Regions from separate parts of the Streptomyces sp. NPDC059828 genome, predicted to be linked through region 1. Evidence: predicted binding sites of a transcription regulator. Region 1 holds the regulator's gene; each other region holds the start of a gene.

Region 1 (5,558 bases):
GGCAGACGCTACGACACCCCGAACCGCCGGGCCAGCTCATCCCGTTGGGCGCGTACGAATGCCGCGTCCACGACCGCTCCGTGCCCCGGTACGTACAGCGCGTCGTCCCCGCCCAGTGCCAGCAGCCGGTCGAGGGCGGCGGGCCAGCGCGTGGGGATGGCGTCCGGGCCGGCCTGGGGCTCCCCGGACTCCTCGACCAGGTCGCCGCAGAGCACCACCTCGGGGCCGCCCGCCGTCCCCGGCACCAGCACCACGAGGTCGTGGCCGGTGTGGCCGGGCCCCACGTTCGCCAGCAGCACCTGGCGACCGCCGAGGTCCAGGGTCCACTCACCGCTGATCACATGCCGGGGCGCCACCAGCACGTCCGCGGCCTGGGTGGCGTCGGCGGGCGCCACACCTTGGCTGATGGCGTCGTCGCGGAGGGCGTCCCGCTCCCGTGCCAGCCCCATGAGCTGGTCGGTCCCCACCGCCCCGTAGACCCGTGCCGCCGAGAAAGCCGCCGTGCCGAACACGTGGTCGAAGTGTGGATGACTGAGAGCGATATGCGTCACACGCCGGCCGCCGAGCAGGGACTGGATCTGGGTGCGCAGCTCGGCGCCCTCGCGCAGCGTGGCGCCCGTGTCGTACAGGAGTACGGCGTCATCCCCGACCACCACGGCCGCTGTCGCGTCCCATACGGGCAGCCGCCGCCGCCCGACCCCGTCGGCGAGGCGCTCCCAGCCGAAGTCTTCCCAACTGACGTCCATGAGGCGACGCTATCCCGTAAGGGGACGACAGCCCCGCGCGGCCGTGGCGGGCGCTGCCGCAGGTCCCGGCGACGAGCCCCGTGACATGTTCCGTCGCGAGCTCTGTGGCAGGGTCCGTGACGTGTTCGCCGTCCGGTCGCCCTTGCTCGGGGTGTACCTCACGGCCGTACACTGGCCGGGGGGCTTTGGCACTCCGCCCTGGTGAGTGCCAGATCACACCGACCGACCGATCCGCCGATGAACGACAGCTGGAGGTGCGCACGATGCTCAGCGAACGCAGGCTGGAGGTTCTGCGCGCCATCGTCCAGGACTATGTGGGCACGGAGGAGCCGGTCGGTTCCAAGGCCCTCACCGAGCGTCACCGGCTCGGCGTGTCGCCCGCCACCGTGCGCAACGACATGGCGGTGCTGGAGGACGAGGGCTATATCGCCCAGCCCCACACCAGCGCCGGCCGGATCCCCACGGACAAGGGCTACCGCCTGTTCGTGGACAAGCTCGCCGGCGTCAAGCCGCTGTCGTCCCCCGAAAGGCGGGCGATCCAGAACTTCCTCGACGGCGCCGTGGACCTCGATGACGTCGTGGCCCGCACGGTGCGGCTGCTGGCGCAGCTGACCCGGCAGGTCGCCGTGGTCCAGTACCCGTCCCTGACCCGCTCGACGGTGCGGCATGTGGAGCTGCTGGCGCTCGCGCCCGCACGCCTGATGCTGGTGCTGATCACGGACACGGGTCGGGTGGAGCAGCGGCACGTGGACTGCCCGGCGCCGTTCTCCGACACCTCGCTCGCGGATCTGCGGGCGAGGCTGAACAGCCGGGTCGTCGGCCGGCGCTTCACCGATGTGCCGCAGCTTGTGCAGGACCTCCCGGATTCCTTCGAACCGGAGGACCGCGGCACGGTGTCGACGGTGCTCTCGACGCTGCTCGAGACCCTCGTCGAGGAGACCGAGGAGCGGCTGATGATCGGCGGTACCGCCAATCTGACACGCTTCGGGCACGACTTCCCGCTCACCATCCGGCCCGTCCTCGAGGCGCTGGAGGAGCAGGTCGTGCTGCTGAAGCTGCTCGGTGAGGCGAAGGACTCCGGCATGACGGTCCGGATCGGGCACGAGATCGCCCACGAGGGCCTCAACTCCACCTCCGTGGTCGCTGTCGGCTACGGTTCGGGCGACGAAGCCGTCGCCAAACTCGGCGTGGTCGGACCGACCCGCATGGACTACCCCGGAACGATGGGAGCGGTACGCGCAGTGGCACGTTACGTCGGACAGATCCTGGCGGAGTCGTAAGTGGCCACGGACTACTACGCCGTACTCGGCGTGCGCCGCGACGCATCGCAGGATGAGATCAAGAAGGCCTTCCGGCGGCTGGCGCGGGAACTCCACCCGGATGTGAACCCGGACCCGAAGACGCAGGAGCGCTTCAAGGAGATCAACGCCGCCTACGAGGTGCTTTCCGACCCGCAGAAGAAGCAGGTCTACGACCTCGGCGGAGACCCCCTATCCAGCGCGGGCGGCGGCGCCGGAGGCTTCGGCGCGGGCGGCTTCGGCAACTTCTCGGACATCATGGACGCCTTCTTCGGTACGGCGTCCCAGCGCGGTCCGCGGTCGCGCACCCGGCGCGGCCAGGACGCGATGATCCGGCTGGAGATCGAGCTCAGCGAGTCGGCCTTCGGCACCACGAAGGACATCCAGGTCGACACCGCCGTGGTGTGCACGACCTGCACCGGCGAGGGCGCGGCGCCCGGCACCTCGGCGCAGACCTGTGACATGTGCCGCGGCCGTGGTGAGGTCTCGCAGGTCACCCGGTCCTTCCTGGGCCAGGTCATGACCTCGCGCCCCTGCCCGCAGTGCCAGGGCTTCGGCACCGTCGTCCCGACTCCTTGCCCGGAGTGCGCCGGCGACGGACGGGTGCGCTCCCGGCGCACGCTGACGGTGAAGATCCCGGCCGGTGTCGACAACGGCACCCGTATCCAGCTCGCGGGCGAGGGCGAGGTCGGCCCCGGTGGCGGTCCGGCCGGTGACCTGTACGTGGAGATCCACGAGCTGCCCCACTCGATGTTCCAGCGGCGCGGTGACGACCTGCACTGCACGGTGACCATCCCGATGACTGCGGGCGCCCTCGGCACCAAGGTGCCGCTGGAGACCCTGGACGGGATGGAGGAGGTCGACATCCGGCCCGGCACCCAGTCGGGGCAGTCCATCCCGCTGCACGGCCGCGGTGTGACGCATCTGCGCGGCGGTGGCCGTGGTGACCTCATCGTCCACGTCGAGGTGCAGACCCCGTCGAAGCTGGACCCGGAGCAGGAGAGGCTGCTGCGGGAGCTGGCGAAGCTGCGTGGCGAGGAGCGGCCCACGGGGCAGTTCCAGCCCGGCCAGCAGGGGCTGTTCTCCCGGCTGAAGGACGCGTTCAACGGCCGCTGACGCTGCCGAAGAGGGGCTGAGAGTTACTGGGATGGGGTCCTCCGCGTGGGGGACCCCATCCCTCATGGGCGCGGGATTCGGCCATGGCACCGGGACGTGGCACCATGCGGGGCATGTCCTCCGTGCCGCCCGTGCCGACTGTGCTCTCGGGTCTCTGCCGCTACCCCATCGTGCAGGCTCCCATGGCCGGCGGCGCGTCCGGTCCGGATCTCGCGGCAGCCGTGTGCGAGGCCGGTGGCCTGGGCTTTCTCGCCGCCGGCTACAAGACCGCGGACGGGATGTACCAGGAGATCAAGCAGTTGCGAGGGCTCACCAGGCAGCCTTTCGGGGTCAATCTCTTCATGCCGCAGCCCGCGCACGCCGATCCGGCCGCGGTGGACGTCTACCAGCAGCAGCTCGCGGGCGAGGCGACCTGGTACGAGACACCGCTCGGCGATCCCGACTGCGGACGGGACGACGGCTATGAGGCCAAGCTGGCACTCCTGTGCGACGACCCGGTACCACTGGTGTCCTTCACCTTCGGCTGCCCCACCAGGGCCAGCGTCGCCGCGCTCAAGCGGGCCGGAACCCTGAGCGTCGTCACGGTCACCACGGTCGACGAGGCGCAGGCCGCGCAGTTCGCGGGGGCGGACGCCCTCTGTGTGCAGGGCGTCGAGGCGGGAGGCCACCAGGGCACCCATCGCGACGACCCCGCCCTCGACGGCTCGGGCACCGGGCTGCTCGCACTGCTCGCGCAGATCCGCGAGGCCGTACGGCTTCCGCTGATCGCCGCCGGAGGACTGATGCGCGGCAGCCAGATCGCCGCGGTGCTGGCCGCGGGAGCCGACGCCGCCCAGCTCGGCACCGCGTTCCTGGTCTGCCCGGAGTCGGGTGCGCACCCGCTGCACAAGGAGGCCATGACCGCATCGGTGTTCACCAGAACCGCGCTGACCCGGGCCTTCACCGGCCGCCCCGCGCGGGCGCTGGTCAACCGGTTCATGAGCGAGCACGGACCGTACGCTCCCGCCGCCTACCCCGAGGTGCACCACATCACCTCGGGCCTGCGCAAGGCCGCCGCGAAGGCGGGCGACGCGCAGGGCATGGCTCTCTGGGCAGGCCAGGGACACCGGCTTGCCCGTGACCTGCCCGCCGCCCAACTCACCGAGCTGCTCGCCGCGGAGACGGCCGCCGCGAGCGCCTCCCTGACCCTGAGGAACCCCTCATGACCGCCCCCGTGTTCCTCGTGGACCAGGTGCACCCCGGCACCGTCGTCGTCGACGGTCCGGAGGGGCGCCACGCCGTGTCCGTACGCCGCCTCCGGGTGGGCGAGGAGATCGTCGTCACCGACGGGCAGGGCCACGGCGGTTACGGCACCGTCGCCGCCGTGGAAGGCAAGGACCGGCTGGAGGTCAGCGTCACGGAGGTACGCACGGAGGCGGAACCCGCGCCGCGGATCACCGTCGTCCAGGCCCTCCCCAAGGGGGACCGTGGTGAACTCGCCGTCGAGACCATGACGGAGACCGGTGTCGACGCCGTCGTCCCGTGGTCGGCGGCCCGCTGCATCACGCAGTGGAAGGGCGAGCGGGGCGCCAAGGCCCTCGCCAAGTGGCGTGCCACGGCCCGCGAGGCGGGCAAGCAGTCCCGGCGGCTGCGCTTCCCGGAGGTGGCGGAGGCCGCGACCACCCGCCAGGTGGCCGCGTTGCTCGCCGGGGCGGACTTCGCCGCCGTCCTCCACGAGGAGGGCGCCGAACCCCTCGCCACGGCTGAACTCCCGGTTTCCGGGCATATCGTGCTGGTCGTCGGCCCTGAAGGAGGCGTGTCGCCGGAGGAGTTGGCCACCTTCGGGGAGGCGGGCGCGAAGCCCTACCGTCTCGGCCGCAGCGTCCTGCGCACCTCCACGGCGGGCACCGCCGCGTCCGCTCTGCTACTCGGGCGCACCGGCCGCTGGTCCTGACCCGGCGGACAGGACCTGGGCGGACGAGGCGGATGCGTCGGCCCGTACGATCGCGTCGTACAGCGTCCAGCCGTCCACCTCGGCGGGGGCGCTGACCCCGGCCGCCTGTGCCGCTTCCAGGAACTGCCGTACCACGCCCGGCTCATGCAGGTTTAGGGCCTCGCCCTCACTGCGGGCGACCAGCCCGTCGTGCCAGTAACCCCCGGACACGATCAGCCCCGGCCCCTCCTGGAACACGATCCGCAGTCGGGCCGCCGTCCCCTCGCGGGTCAGCGACAGAATCTGACGGCAGACCCCGTCGGGGTGCCCGTGCCCCTGGGACCAGAGCCACACGGCGTCGCCGATGACGAGCCTGCGTACCCTTCGCTTGCTGCTCACCCCGTCACCGTACGCGGCCCCGCCGAAGGGGCGGAAGGAATTCCGTGATGGCCGGACCGCTCCTCGGCGCTGTCCACGCAGGCCATG
Region 2 (5,558 bases), on a different contig from region 1:
TGGGGGACCACCTCCACCAGCAGACCACCCTGGCAGTCGCGCCGGGCTCCAGCCTCGTTCTGTTCACGGACGGGTTGATAGAGACCCCGGAGGGCGATATCGAGGACCAGCTCGACGCACTGGTCGCCGCACTGGACAAAGCCTTCATGTCCACGTCCGACCTGGAGGGCGCGGTGGACGACGTGCTCTCCTCCGTCCTGCCCGCCACCGAACACCACCACGACGACGTGACCCTGCTCATCGCCCAGCTTCCCGCCGCTCCCCTGGCCACCGCCTCGACCGAGCTGCCGGCCACCGCCGCCTCGGTGTCCAAGGCACGCGCTTTCCTCACCACCGCGCTTCGCTCCTGGGGCTGCGACGACCTGGTCGACAACGCCCAGCTCCTGGTGTCCGAGGTGGTCACCAACGCCATCAGGCACGGTCAGGGCCCGGTACGGCTGTGCATGCGCCGCAACGTGACGGAGCTGACGGTGGAGGTGAGCGACAGCAGCCACCATCTGCCGCAGCCGCGGATCGCCGAGGCGGACGACGAGTCGGGGCGCGGACTGATCCTGGTCGAGACCCTGGCCGGGAGCTGGGGGGTACGGCCGAACGACGACGGCAAGACGACGTGGTTCACGCTGCTGCTTCGGGGCACCTCACCGCTCGCCGTGTGAGCGCGGTCAGCGCGGTCAGCGCGAGAGCGGGTGACGAAAAGGCGGGTCACACAAAAGACGAGGGCGGCACCCCCTGGGAGTGGGGGTGCCGCCCTCGTTTCAGGACGGTCGATCAACCTTCGCTCGAAGCTCGAGGGCGTGCGGCCCTGAGCCCGGAACGCTCAGGTCGATCAGAAGTCCATGTCACCGCCGGGCATGCCACCCGGAGCAGCCGCAGCGGACTTCTCCGGCTTGTCGGCGATGACGGCCTCGGTGGTGAGGAACAGCGCGGCGATGGAGGCCGCGTTCTGCAGCGCGGAGCGCGTCACCTTCGCCGGGTCGATGATGCCCTCGGCGACCAGGTCGACGTACTCACCGGTCGCGGCGTTCAGGCCGTGGCCCGGGGTCAGGTTGCGCACCTTCTCCACCACGACACCGCCCTCGAGGCCGGCGTTGACGGCGATCTGCTTCAGCGGGGCCTCGAGCGCCAGCTTGACGGCGGCGGCACCGGTGGCCTCATCGCCCTCGAGCTCCAGCTTCTCGAAGACCTGGGAGGCCTGGAGCAGGGCCACGCCACCACCGGCGACGATGCCCTCCTCGACGGCCGCCTTCGCGTTGCGAACGGCGTCCTCGATGCGGTGCTTGCGCTCCTTGAGCTCGACCTCGGTCGCGGCACCGGCCTTGATGACGGCCACGCCGCCGGCCAGCTTCGCGAGGCGCTCCTGGAGCTTCTCGCGGTCGTAGTCCGAGTCGGAGTTCTCGATCTCGGCGCGGATCTGGTTGACGCGGCCCTGGACCTGCTCGCTGTCACCGGCACCGTCGACGATGGTCGTCTCGTCCTTGGTGATGACGACCTTGCGGGCGCGGCCCAGCAGGTCGAGACCGGCGTTCTCCAGCTTGAGGCCGACCTCCTCGGAGATGACCGTGCCACCGGTGAGGATGGCGATGTCGCCGAGCATGGCCTTGCGGCGGTCGCCGAAGCCCGGGGCCTTGACGGCGACGGACCGGAAGGTGCCGCGGATCTTGTTGACGACCAGGGTCGACAGGGCCTCGCCCTCGACGTCCTCGGCGATGATCAGCAGCGGCTTGCCCGACTGCATGACCTTCTCCAGCAGCGGGAGCAGGTCCTTGACCGAGGAGATCTTGGAGTTGACGATCAGGATGTACGGGTCCTCCAGCGAGGCCTCCATACGCTCCATGTCGGTGGCGAAGTACGCCGAGATGTAGCCCTTGTCGAAGCGCATACCCTCGGTGAGCTCCAGCTCCAGACCGAAGGTCTGGGACTCCTCGACGGTGATGACGCCTTCCTTGCCGACCTTGTCCATCGCCTCGGCGATGAGCTCGCCGATCTGGGTGTCGGCGGCGGAGATGGAGGCGGTGGAGGCGATCTGCTCCTTGGTCTCGACCTCCTTGGCCTGGTCGAGCAGCGCACCGGAGACGGCCTCGACGGCCTTCTCGATACCGCGCTTCAGAGCCATCGGGTTGGCGCCGGCCGCCACGTTGCGCAGGCCCTCGCGGACCAGCGCCTGGGCGAGAACCGTCGCGGTGGTCGTACCGTCACCGGCGACGTCGTCCGTCTTCTTGGCGACTTCCTTGACCAGCTCGGCGCCGATCTTCTCGTACGGGTCCTCGAGCTCGATCTCCTTGGCGATGGACACACCATCGTTGGTGATCGTGGGGGCGCCCCACTTCTTCTCGAGGACGACGTTCCGGCCCTTGGGGCCAAGAGTGACCTTGACGGCGTCGGCGAGCTGGTTCATCCCGCGCTCGAGACCGCGCCGTGCCTCCTCGTCGAACGCGATGATCTTGGCCATGTGAAGTGGTCCTCCCGGACTTGGGGGTCTCCCCGTACCCGCGCAGGGCTACGGGGGAGGATGCTTCCGGACCGCGCTGGTGCCCGCGACGGACGGCCTGCACGCCTTGTGGTTCCTTGCCCCCACACGGCCTGCGAGCCTCACCGACCCGGTCCTTCGTTGTCACTCTCACTAGTAGAGTGCTAACGCCAATGATTAGCACTCGTACCCCTCGAGTGCAAGCGGCTTCGAAGAAGCCTCGAATAGGGGTGGCGGTCGGGCGACGGGCGGCGGCGAGCGGCTTCGAAGAACCCTCGGCGGAACCACCGAGGTGCAGGACGCGGGCAGCACGGAGGGCCCGCACCCCCTTGGTACGGGCCCTCCGTGACGTGATGCGCAGTTCTCCAGTCCGGCGCTTCAGCCGGCCAGCCGGACCATGTCCGCCTGCGGCCCCTTCTGACCCTGCGAGATCTCGAACTCGACTCGCTGGCCCTCCTCCAGGGTGCGGTACCCGTCCATCTGGATCGCGCTGTAGTGGACGAAAACATCCGCACCACCGTCGACCGCGATGAAGCCGTACCCCTTCTCCGCGTTGAACCACTTGACGGTGCCCTGAGCCATGCCTAACTCCCCTATTACTGGCCCTTGCACAGGACCGCACTTCGCGGACCCGGGTCAGAACTCGCCCACGAAGAGTTCCCCTGAGTTCCCATGCAGGAAGCAGCGAGGAACCCCTGTGAACGTGCGCCGGAACGCGTCGACCGCGGCTGAATGTATCTGTCCAACTGCCCTCTGCAACAGGTCAAACGGACGAGAAATCTGAGCATGGCTGATCGGGCAACCATGCCCAACTCCGAGCAATCCCGGGCAAGTCAGGCCGGGCAAAGCGCACAAAAAGCGCAAGTAGCTCGAACACTTTGGCTGTTTCTTGTCGTGCGCGGTCGCATTCTCATATGCCCACGGCACAACCCAGCGAGGGGAGATGACGCCAACTCTACCGCGCGGCGCTCAACGGAATCGCCCCCTCCGCAGAGCTTGCGGAGGGGGCGCACCGGGTGACGGAACGTGCTGTACGCAGGGTCAGGAACGTGCCGCGCACGGGCCGGCAAGGGCCGTTCAGGGGGTGTCTGAGCGCGGCTCACCCACCCGCGACGGCGGGGATGATCGACACGCCGGCGCCGTCCGGCGTCGCCGTCTCGAGGCCCTGCTCGAAGCGCACGTCGTCGTCGTTGACGTAGACGTTCACGAAGCGGCGCAGCTTGCCCTGGTCGTCCAGCACCCGGGCAGCGATTCCGGTGTGGTTCTTCTCCAGGTCGGCGATCACCTCGGCGAGGGTCGCGCCCTCCGCCGCGACCTCGGACCGGCCCCCCGTGTAGGTGCGCAGGATGGTGGGGATGCGGACGTTGACGCTCATACGAGGCCAGCCTCTCGGAAGGAGTCCAGGTTCGGGCGGATGACGGCGGACATACCCGTGGTCGGGACCACCGCGTCGAGGGTCTTGAGGCCATCACCCGTGTTGACGACCACCGTGGTGAGCGACGGGTCGATGACTCCGGCCTCGATCAGCTTCTTCGCCACGCCGAGGGTGGTACCTCCCGCGGTCTCGGTGAAGATGCCCTCCGTACGGGCCAGCAGCTTGACCGCCGCCACGATCTCCTCGTCCGTGACGTCCTCGACTGCTCCACCCGTGCGGCGGCAGATGTCCAGGACGTAGGGTCCGTCCGCCGGGTTGCCGATCGCGAGCGACTTCGCGATGGTGTCGGGCTTCTGCGGCCGTACCACGTCGTGGCCCGCCTTGAAGGCCACGGACACCGGGGAGCAGCCCTCGGCCTGAGCGCCGAAGATCTTGTACGGCTTGTCCTCGACGAGCCCCAGCTTGATCAGCTCCTGGAGCCCCTTGTCGATCTTGGTGAGCTGGGAGCCCGAGGCGATGGGGATGACGAGCTGGTCGGGCAGCCGCCAGCCGAGCTGCTCGCAGATCTCGTAGGCCAGGGTCTTGGAGCCCTCGGCGTAGTACGGGCGCAGATTGACGTTGACGAAGCCCCAGCCCTCGCCGACCGGGTCGCCGATGAGCTCGGAGCAGAAGCGGTTGACGTCGTCGTAGTTGCCCTCGATGCCGACGAGCTCGCCGCCGTAGACCGCGGCCATGACGACCTTGCCCTGCTCCAGGTCGTGCGGGATGAACACGCAGGACCGGAATCCGGCCCGTGCCGCCGCGGCGCCGACCGCGCCCGCGAGATTGCCGGTGGAGGAGCAGGACAGGGTGGTGAAACCGAAGGCGCGGGCGGCCTCGATGGCCTGCGCGACCACACGGTCCTTGAAGGAGTGGGTCGGGTTTCCGGAGTCGTCCTTCACATACAGCGCGCCGGTGACGCCCAGCTCACGGGCGAGGTTGTCGGCCTTGACCAGCTTGGTCCAGCCCGGGTTCAGATTGGGCTTGTCCGCCACGTCGGCGGGGACGGGCAGCAGCGGGGCGTAGCGCCAGATGTTGGCGGGGCCGTTCTCGATCCGCTTGCGCAGGCTCTCCGGGTCGCCGGTCGGCAGGTCGTACGCCACTTCGAGGGGTCCGAAGCAGAGCTGACAGGCGAAGACGGGGCCGAGCCGGACGGTCTCGCCGCACTCGCGGCAGGAGAGGCCGGAGGCGGACCCCAGGTCGACGGTAGCGGGGGTTTCGGGAGTGGCGTCGGTCTGTACAGCCATGGAGGCGAGGCCCTTTCTCCTCATCTTCCTCATGGCGCATCTCGCCATGAGACGGATTTGGCACCTTCCCTAGCCGGGAGCCTCGATTGCGCCGCGGTGACGACACCGAGCAACGAGACCGGCTGGAGGGTTGCCGGGGCTTCAACGGGCCGTATCCCTCTGCCCCTCTGGATGAGCGGTATGTGATTGTCGGCGGGTGCGACGTGCACTGGTGCGCGATGCGCGCTGTGCTATCGGTGCGATCGGCATGCGATGGTCGTCCGCGTTGTTCAAGACTGTAACCGACCCCCCGGGCCGCTGAGACGGGTCGTCCGATCCGCGAGACAGAGAGATGGAGATCACGTGCTGGAAGAGGTGGAGCGCTGGCTTGCCCGGCGGTCCTGGTCCGTGGCCGACCGCCCGCTCGACCGGCTCGTCGCCGCGAAGCGCA
Region 3 (5,558 bases), on a different contig from region 1:
GGGCCTCATCGGCATCATCAAGGCCGTGACCCACTACCGATGGGCGCTCCGCCTCACGGCGCCCACCCGGCCGGCGCACACCCCTGCGGGCAGTGCACGCGGTTGATCCGGCTACACGGGCCCGCCGATCAGCATCGTCGGCGCCCCCGCCACCCTCGTCAGGAACACCGTCGCCGCGTTCGGACCGCTCGGTTTGACCTTGCGGCGCACCTCCTCAGGCTCCACGGCTGAACCGCGCTTCTTCACCGTCAGGGTGCCGACGGCCCGTTCGCGCAACAGGGCCTTCAGCTTCTTGAGGTTGAAGGACAGCTCGTCGGTGATCTCGTAGGCGGTGGCGTAAGGGGTCGGGCGCAGTTCGTCGGCCGTGATGTAGGCGATCGTCGGGTCGATCAGCCCGCCGCCGAGTTCGTCGGCGGCCTCGGCGACCAGATGTGCGCGGATCACGGCGCCGTCGGGCTCGTACAGATAGCGGCCCGTCGGGCGGACCGCGGGGTCCGGCAGTCCACGGCCGGTGAGCGTCACACCGGAGGGGAGGAGGGTGGCGCGGCGGGTCCCGGGGGTGATGACCTCCGTGCGGCCCGCGTCGTGCCAGAGCACGGCTTCCTTCACATCGCCGCCGTCCGAGATCCACTCGGCCTCGAAGTCCTCGGGGATGAGCTCGTGCGGAATACCGGGGGCGATCTTGATGGCTCCGGTGCCGATCCGCCGTACCGCGTCGATCGCCCAGGAGAGCGGCGGCGAGTACGCCTCGGGGTCGAAGATCCGCCCGCCGCGCCCGCCGCCCCGTCTGGCCGGGTCGATGAACAGCGACTCCGAGCGCTCGAGGTCGTGGTCCATGACGTCCGCGCAGGTGACCGTGATCAGCGGTGTCCCCTCCACCACCGTGCGCACGTTGAGCAGGGCGGCCTCGGCGGTCAGCGGGTCCCGGTCGACCGCTTCCACGGCGAAGCCCTCGCGGGCGAGCGCGATCGCGTCGCCGCCGATACCGCAGCACAGGTCGGTGACCTGGGCGGGGCCGATGTCCCGGAACCGCGCGGCCCGGTAGGAGGCCACCGAGCGGCGGGTGGACTGCTCGACCCCGTTCGGCGTGAAGTACATCCGGTACGCGTCGTCGGCGCCGAACTTGGCCACCGCCCGCTGCCGCAGCCGCGCCTGGGAGAGCGCCGCCGAGACCAGTTCGGCCGGGTACTCGCGGCGCAGCCGGGTCGCGACGGCGAGCTCCTGGGCGGGGTCGTGGTCCCGCAGGGTGGCCAGCAGGGTCTGCCCTTCGGCGCTGAGCAGCGGCCCGAGATGGGGGAAGGAGACGTCGTTCACCTGGTCATTGTCGGCCAGCCGGGGGACGGTGCGGCGTCGGGTGGCGGTGTCGGTGCCGTGTGGGCGCCGGGCGCTGACAGGATGCGCCGGTATGGGACTAGTACGACAAAACGCAAAAATGACGAAAAGCTGGCACCGTGGCTCACTCGTGCTGGCCGCGCTGATCGTCGCCGCGATCGGCGGGAACTGCGCCGTCGGCGGGAGCTGCACGGGTGTCGGCGCGCAGGGTCCCGGGTCCCACGGCCGGTACGGGGCCGCCGGCCCGGCGGGGGCCTACGGGGCGCCCGCGGGGCGCATGGGGAGGCCGGCGACCGGCGCCCAGGCCGCGGCGGCCAGACACTGGGGGCTCGACGAGCCACCGCTGGTCGCGCCCCGGCCCCCGGAGGAGAAGCCGGAGATCACCACACGCGAGGGGTTCGAGGTCCGCAACCCCGACGGCCTGCCGCCCGTGTTCACCACCGTGCCGACCACGGACCGGGTCGTCTTCCTCACGATCGACGACGGGGCCGAGAAGGACCCCGCGCTGCTGCGGATGATGAACGACCTGGAGATCCCGTACAGCGCCTTCCTCACCGACTACCTGGTCCGCGGCGACTACTCGTACTTCGGCCGGATGCAGGAACGCGGGGTGACGCTGAACAACCACACCCTCACCCACCCCTATCTGCGCGGTCGCCCCTACCGCTTCCAGCGCAGGGAGATCTGCGGCCAGCAGGCCCGGATCGAGGAGGAGTTCGGCGAGCGGCCCCGGCTCTTCCGGCCGCCCTACGGCGCCTATGACCGCAACACGCTGCGGGCCGCCAGGTCATGCGGAATCGAGGCCGTGCCGCTCTGGGCGGCGGAGGCCTTCCCGGACCGCATGGAGTGGCGGGAGGCCGACCGGGATCTGCACCCCGGCGACATCATCCTCACGCACTTCCGGGGTGAGGCGGAGTGGGAGGCCCGGATGCCCGATCTGATCCGGAAGGTCATGAACGTCATCACCGAGAGGGGGTACGCGGTGGCGCGGCTGGAGGATTACGTATAGCCGCCGACCGGACGAAGGGAGCGGCACGCGCAGTGCGGAACACGGCCGGGAGCCCGGCCGTTGTCCTGGCCGGGAGAGACCCGGGGAGTGAACGGGAGCGACCGCCACACGGGGGTTGATTGGCACTCCGCTTGACCGAGTGCTAATCGCAGTCATAGTCTCGGCTCTGGCACTCCCCGCAGGAGAGTGCCAACACAGCGACGGGCAGGTCCGGCACCCGCGACGACGGATCCACCTGGTCGCCACCTCAGACAGTAAACCCCGTGAGATCTCCGAAGGGGGAGGTCGGATCGTGACGACCACCAGCTCCAAGGTTGCCATCAAGCCGCTCGAGGACCGCATTGTGGTCCAGCCGCTCGACGCCGAGCAGACCACGGCCTCTGGCCTGGTCATCCCGGACACTGCCAAGGAGAAGCCCCAGGAGGGCGTCGTCCTGGCCGTCGGCCCGGGCCGCTTCGAGAACGGCGAGCGTCTGCCGCTCGACGTCAAGACCGGCGATGTCGTGCTCTACAGCAAGTACGGCGGCACCGAGGTGAAGTACAACGGCGAGGAGTACCTCGTCCTCTCGGCCCGCGACGTGCTCGCGATCGTCGAGAAGTAATTCACCGGCAGTTTTGCATTGAGCCGCGCCCCTGGCCCCCGTGTCCTCAGTAGCCGGGTGGCCCGGGGCGCGGTTCGTTTTGAGAGGACTTGAGAAGCTCCATGGCGAAGATCCTGAAGTTCGACGAGGACGCCCGTCGCGCCCTTGAGCGCGGCGTCAACAAGCTTGCCGACACGGTCAAGGTGACGATCGGCCCCAAGGGCCGCAACGTCGTGATCGACAAGAAGTTCGGCGCCCCCACCATCACCAACGACGGTGTCACCATCGCCCGTGAGGTGGAGATCGAGGACCCGTACGAGAACCTCGGTGCCCAGCTGGTGAAGGAGGTGGCGACCAAGACCAACGACATCGCGGGTGACGGCACCACCACCGCCACCGTGCTCGCCCAGGCCCTGGTCCGCGAGGGTCTGCGCAACGTCGCCGCCGGCGCATCCCCGGCCGCCCTGAAGAAGGGCATCGACGCCGCCGTCAAGGCTGTCTCCGACGAGCTGATCGCCACCGCGCGTCCGATCGAGGAGAAGTCCGACATCGCCGCCGTCGCCGCGCTGTCCGCCCAGGACCAGCAGGTCGGCGAGCTCATCGCCGAGGCGATGGACAAGGTCGGCAAGGACGGTGTCATCACCGTCGAGGAGTCCAACACCTTCGGTCTGGAGCTGGACTTCACCGAGGGCATGGCCTTCGACAAGGGCTACCTGTCGCCGTACATGGTGACCGACCCGGAGCGTATGGAGGCCGTCCTCGACGACCCGTACATCCTGATCCACCAGGGCAAGATCTCCGCGATCACGGACCTGCTGCCGCTGCTGGAGAAGATCATCCAGTCCGGTGGCTCCAAGCCGCTGCTGATCATCGCCGAGGACGTCGAGGGCGAGGCCCTGTCCACGCTCGTCGTCAACAAGATCCGCGGCACCTTCAACGCGGTCGCGGTCAAGGCTCCCGGCTTCGGTGACCGCCGCAAGGCGATGCTCCAGGACATGGCCACCCTCACCGGTGCCACCGTCATCGCCGAGGAGGTCGGCCTCAAGCTCGACCAGGCGGGTCTGGACGTGCTGGGCACCGCCCGCCGGGTCACCATCACCAAGGACGACACCACGGTCGTCGACGGTGGCGGCAAGAGCGGGGACGTGGCCGGCCGCGTCGCGCAGATCAAGGCCGAGATCGAGAGCACGGACTCCGACTGGGACCGCGAGAAGCTCCAGGAGCGCCTCGCGAAGCTGGCCGGCGGCGTGTGCGTGATCAAGGTCGGCGCCGCCACCGAGGTGGAGCTGAAGGAGAAGAAGCACCGTCTGGAGGACGCCATCTCCGCGACCCGCGCCGCGGTCGAGGAGGGCATCGTCTCCGGTGGTGGCTCCGCGCTGGTCCACGCCGTCAAGGTGCTCGAGGGCAACCTCGGCAAGGACGGCGACGAGGCCACCGGTGTCGCGGTCGTCCGCCGCGCCGCCGTGGAGCCGCTGCGCTGGATCGCCGAGAACGCCGGCCTCGAGGGCTACGTCATCACCGCGAAGGTGGCGGAGCTGGAGAAGGGTCAGGGCTTCAACGCCGCGACCGGTGAGTACGGCGACCTGGTGAAGGCCGGCGTCATCGACCCGGTCAAGGTCACCCGCTCCGCGCTGGAGAACGCCGCGTCGATCGCCTCCCTGCTGCTCACCACCGAGACCCTCGTGGTGGAGAAGAAGGAAGAGGAGCCGGCCGACGCGGGCCACGGCCACGGCCACTCCCACTGAGCTGAGCCGCTGAGCGGCCCCGCTGCTCAGTAGCGCACGAGCCCTCGCTCCCGCACGGGAGCGGGGGCTCATGCCGTAGGTGCGTGCCCGTGCGCACGACTACATCTCCAGCACGCCGAGCTGCCCCATCAGGCCCAGCCGGTCGTACTGCCACCAGGCCTCGCAGATCATGCCCTCCCGGAACCGGTGGGTGGTCGTGCCGGTCATGGTGCACTGCCTGCTGGTCGGCTCGACGCCCATGAACTGCCCGTTGTGCAGGCCGTGCCAGGTCCAGCGGGTGGTGACGCGGTCGCCTTCGGCGATCTGGTCCTCGAGCTCGAAGGTGAAATCGAACCCGGCGCTCCACTGGGCGACCTCGCGCAGGAAGGCGTCGATGCCCACGAGGTCGGCCGGGTTGGACGGATCGTGGTCCCGGTAGTCGTACGTCAGCAGCTCGCGCAGCAGCTCCGGGTTCTCCGAGATGCAGTCCAGGAAGAACCTGCGGCTGGCCCCCTTGTTGAGCTGCTCGTCCCTGACCACGTCCAGATCGGTGAAGCTGGGCATGCCGTCGCACAGCGCCACCATCTTCTCGAAGTTCCGGTCGGTCTCGGGCAGGTTCGAGTTCCTCATCGCGTCTTCGTACGAGGGGAATTCGACGAACTCGATGACATGGGTCGAGTCCGAGCGGTCCCTGGTGACCAGGCTGTGGGTCGCGGTGCGCTTGCCTCCGGTCTGCTCGACCCAGATGTCCAGGAGCTGGTTGAGCTCGTCCAGGCGGTCCGTCTTGCAGTCGATCATTTGTACGAACGTCATGGCGTCTCCCTACGGAGTCACGGGGATACGCCCATTTTAGTGATATGCATACAACTCGGACCGGGTCAGTGCTGATGGACTCCGGTCAGTGGTCTCCGCC

Evidence for each region. Region 1 encodes HrcA, which represses chaperone genes, less so after heat shock. Its sites were predicted from a motif close to TTNGCACTCNGNNNNNCNGAGTGCNAA; they were not measured.
Region 2: a site for HrcA is predicted at 2,609-2,635, ahead of groL (chaperonin GroEL). Genes of this name have one in related genera too.
Region 3: a site for HrcA is predicted at 2,461-2,487, ahead of groES (co-chaperone GroES). Genes of this name have one in related genera too.

The regions. Positions count from the first base shown of each region.
Region 1 covers NZ_JBHWIW010000029.1:59,385-64,942, reverse strand. The annotation lists gene ACFV6V_RS18940 (MBL fold metallo-hydrolase) at 9-746, opposite strand; gene hrcA (heat-inducible transcriptional repressor HrcA) at 1,010-2,026, shown strand; gene dnaJ (molecular chaperone DnaJ) at 2,027-3,160, shown strand; gene ACFV6V_RS18925 (nitronate monooxygenase) at 3,274-4,365, shown strand; gene ACFV6V_RS18920 (16S rRNA (uracil(1498)-N(3))-methyltransferase) at 4,362-5,093, shown strand; gene ACFV6V_RS18915 (hypothetical protein) at 5,064-5,471, opposite strand.
Region 2 covers NZ_JBHWIW010000017.1:48,126-53,683, reverse strand. The annotation lists partial or broken gene ACFV6V_RS13195 (SpoIIE family protein phosphatase) at 1-656, shown strand, start outside; gene groL (chaperonin GroEL) at 827-2,449, opposite strand; gene ACFV6V_RS13185 (cold-shock protein) at 2,846-3,049, opposite strand; gene ACFV6V_RS13180 (MoaD/ThiS family protein) at 3,567-3,842, opposite strand; gene thrC (threonine synthase) at 3,839-5,152, opposite strand; SAM riboswitch class I at 5,146-5,306, opposite strand; gene ACFV6V_RS13170 (glucosyl-3-phosphoglycerate synthase) at 5,471-5,558, shown strand, end outside.
Region 3 covers NZ_JBHWIW010000026.1:65,146-70,703, reverse strand. The annotation lists gene ACFV6V_RS17720 (hypothetical protein) at 1-106, shown strand, start outside; gene ACFV6V_RS17715 (SAM-dependent methyltransferase) at 112-1,314, opposite strand; gene ACFV6V_RS17710 (polysaccharide deacetylase family protein) at 1,433-2,341, shown strand; gene groES (co-chaperone GroES) at 2,634-2,942, shown strand; gene groL (chaperonin GroEL) at 3,044-4,666, shown strand; gene ACFV6V_RS17695 (ester cyclase) at 4,766-5,458, opposite strand; gene ACFV6V_RS17690 (SDR family NAD(P)-dependent oxidoreductase) at 5,544-5,558, opposite strand, start outside.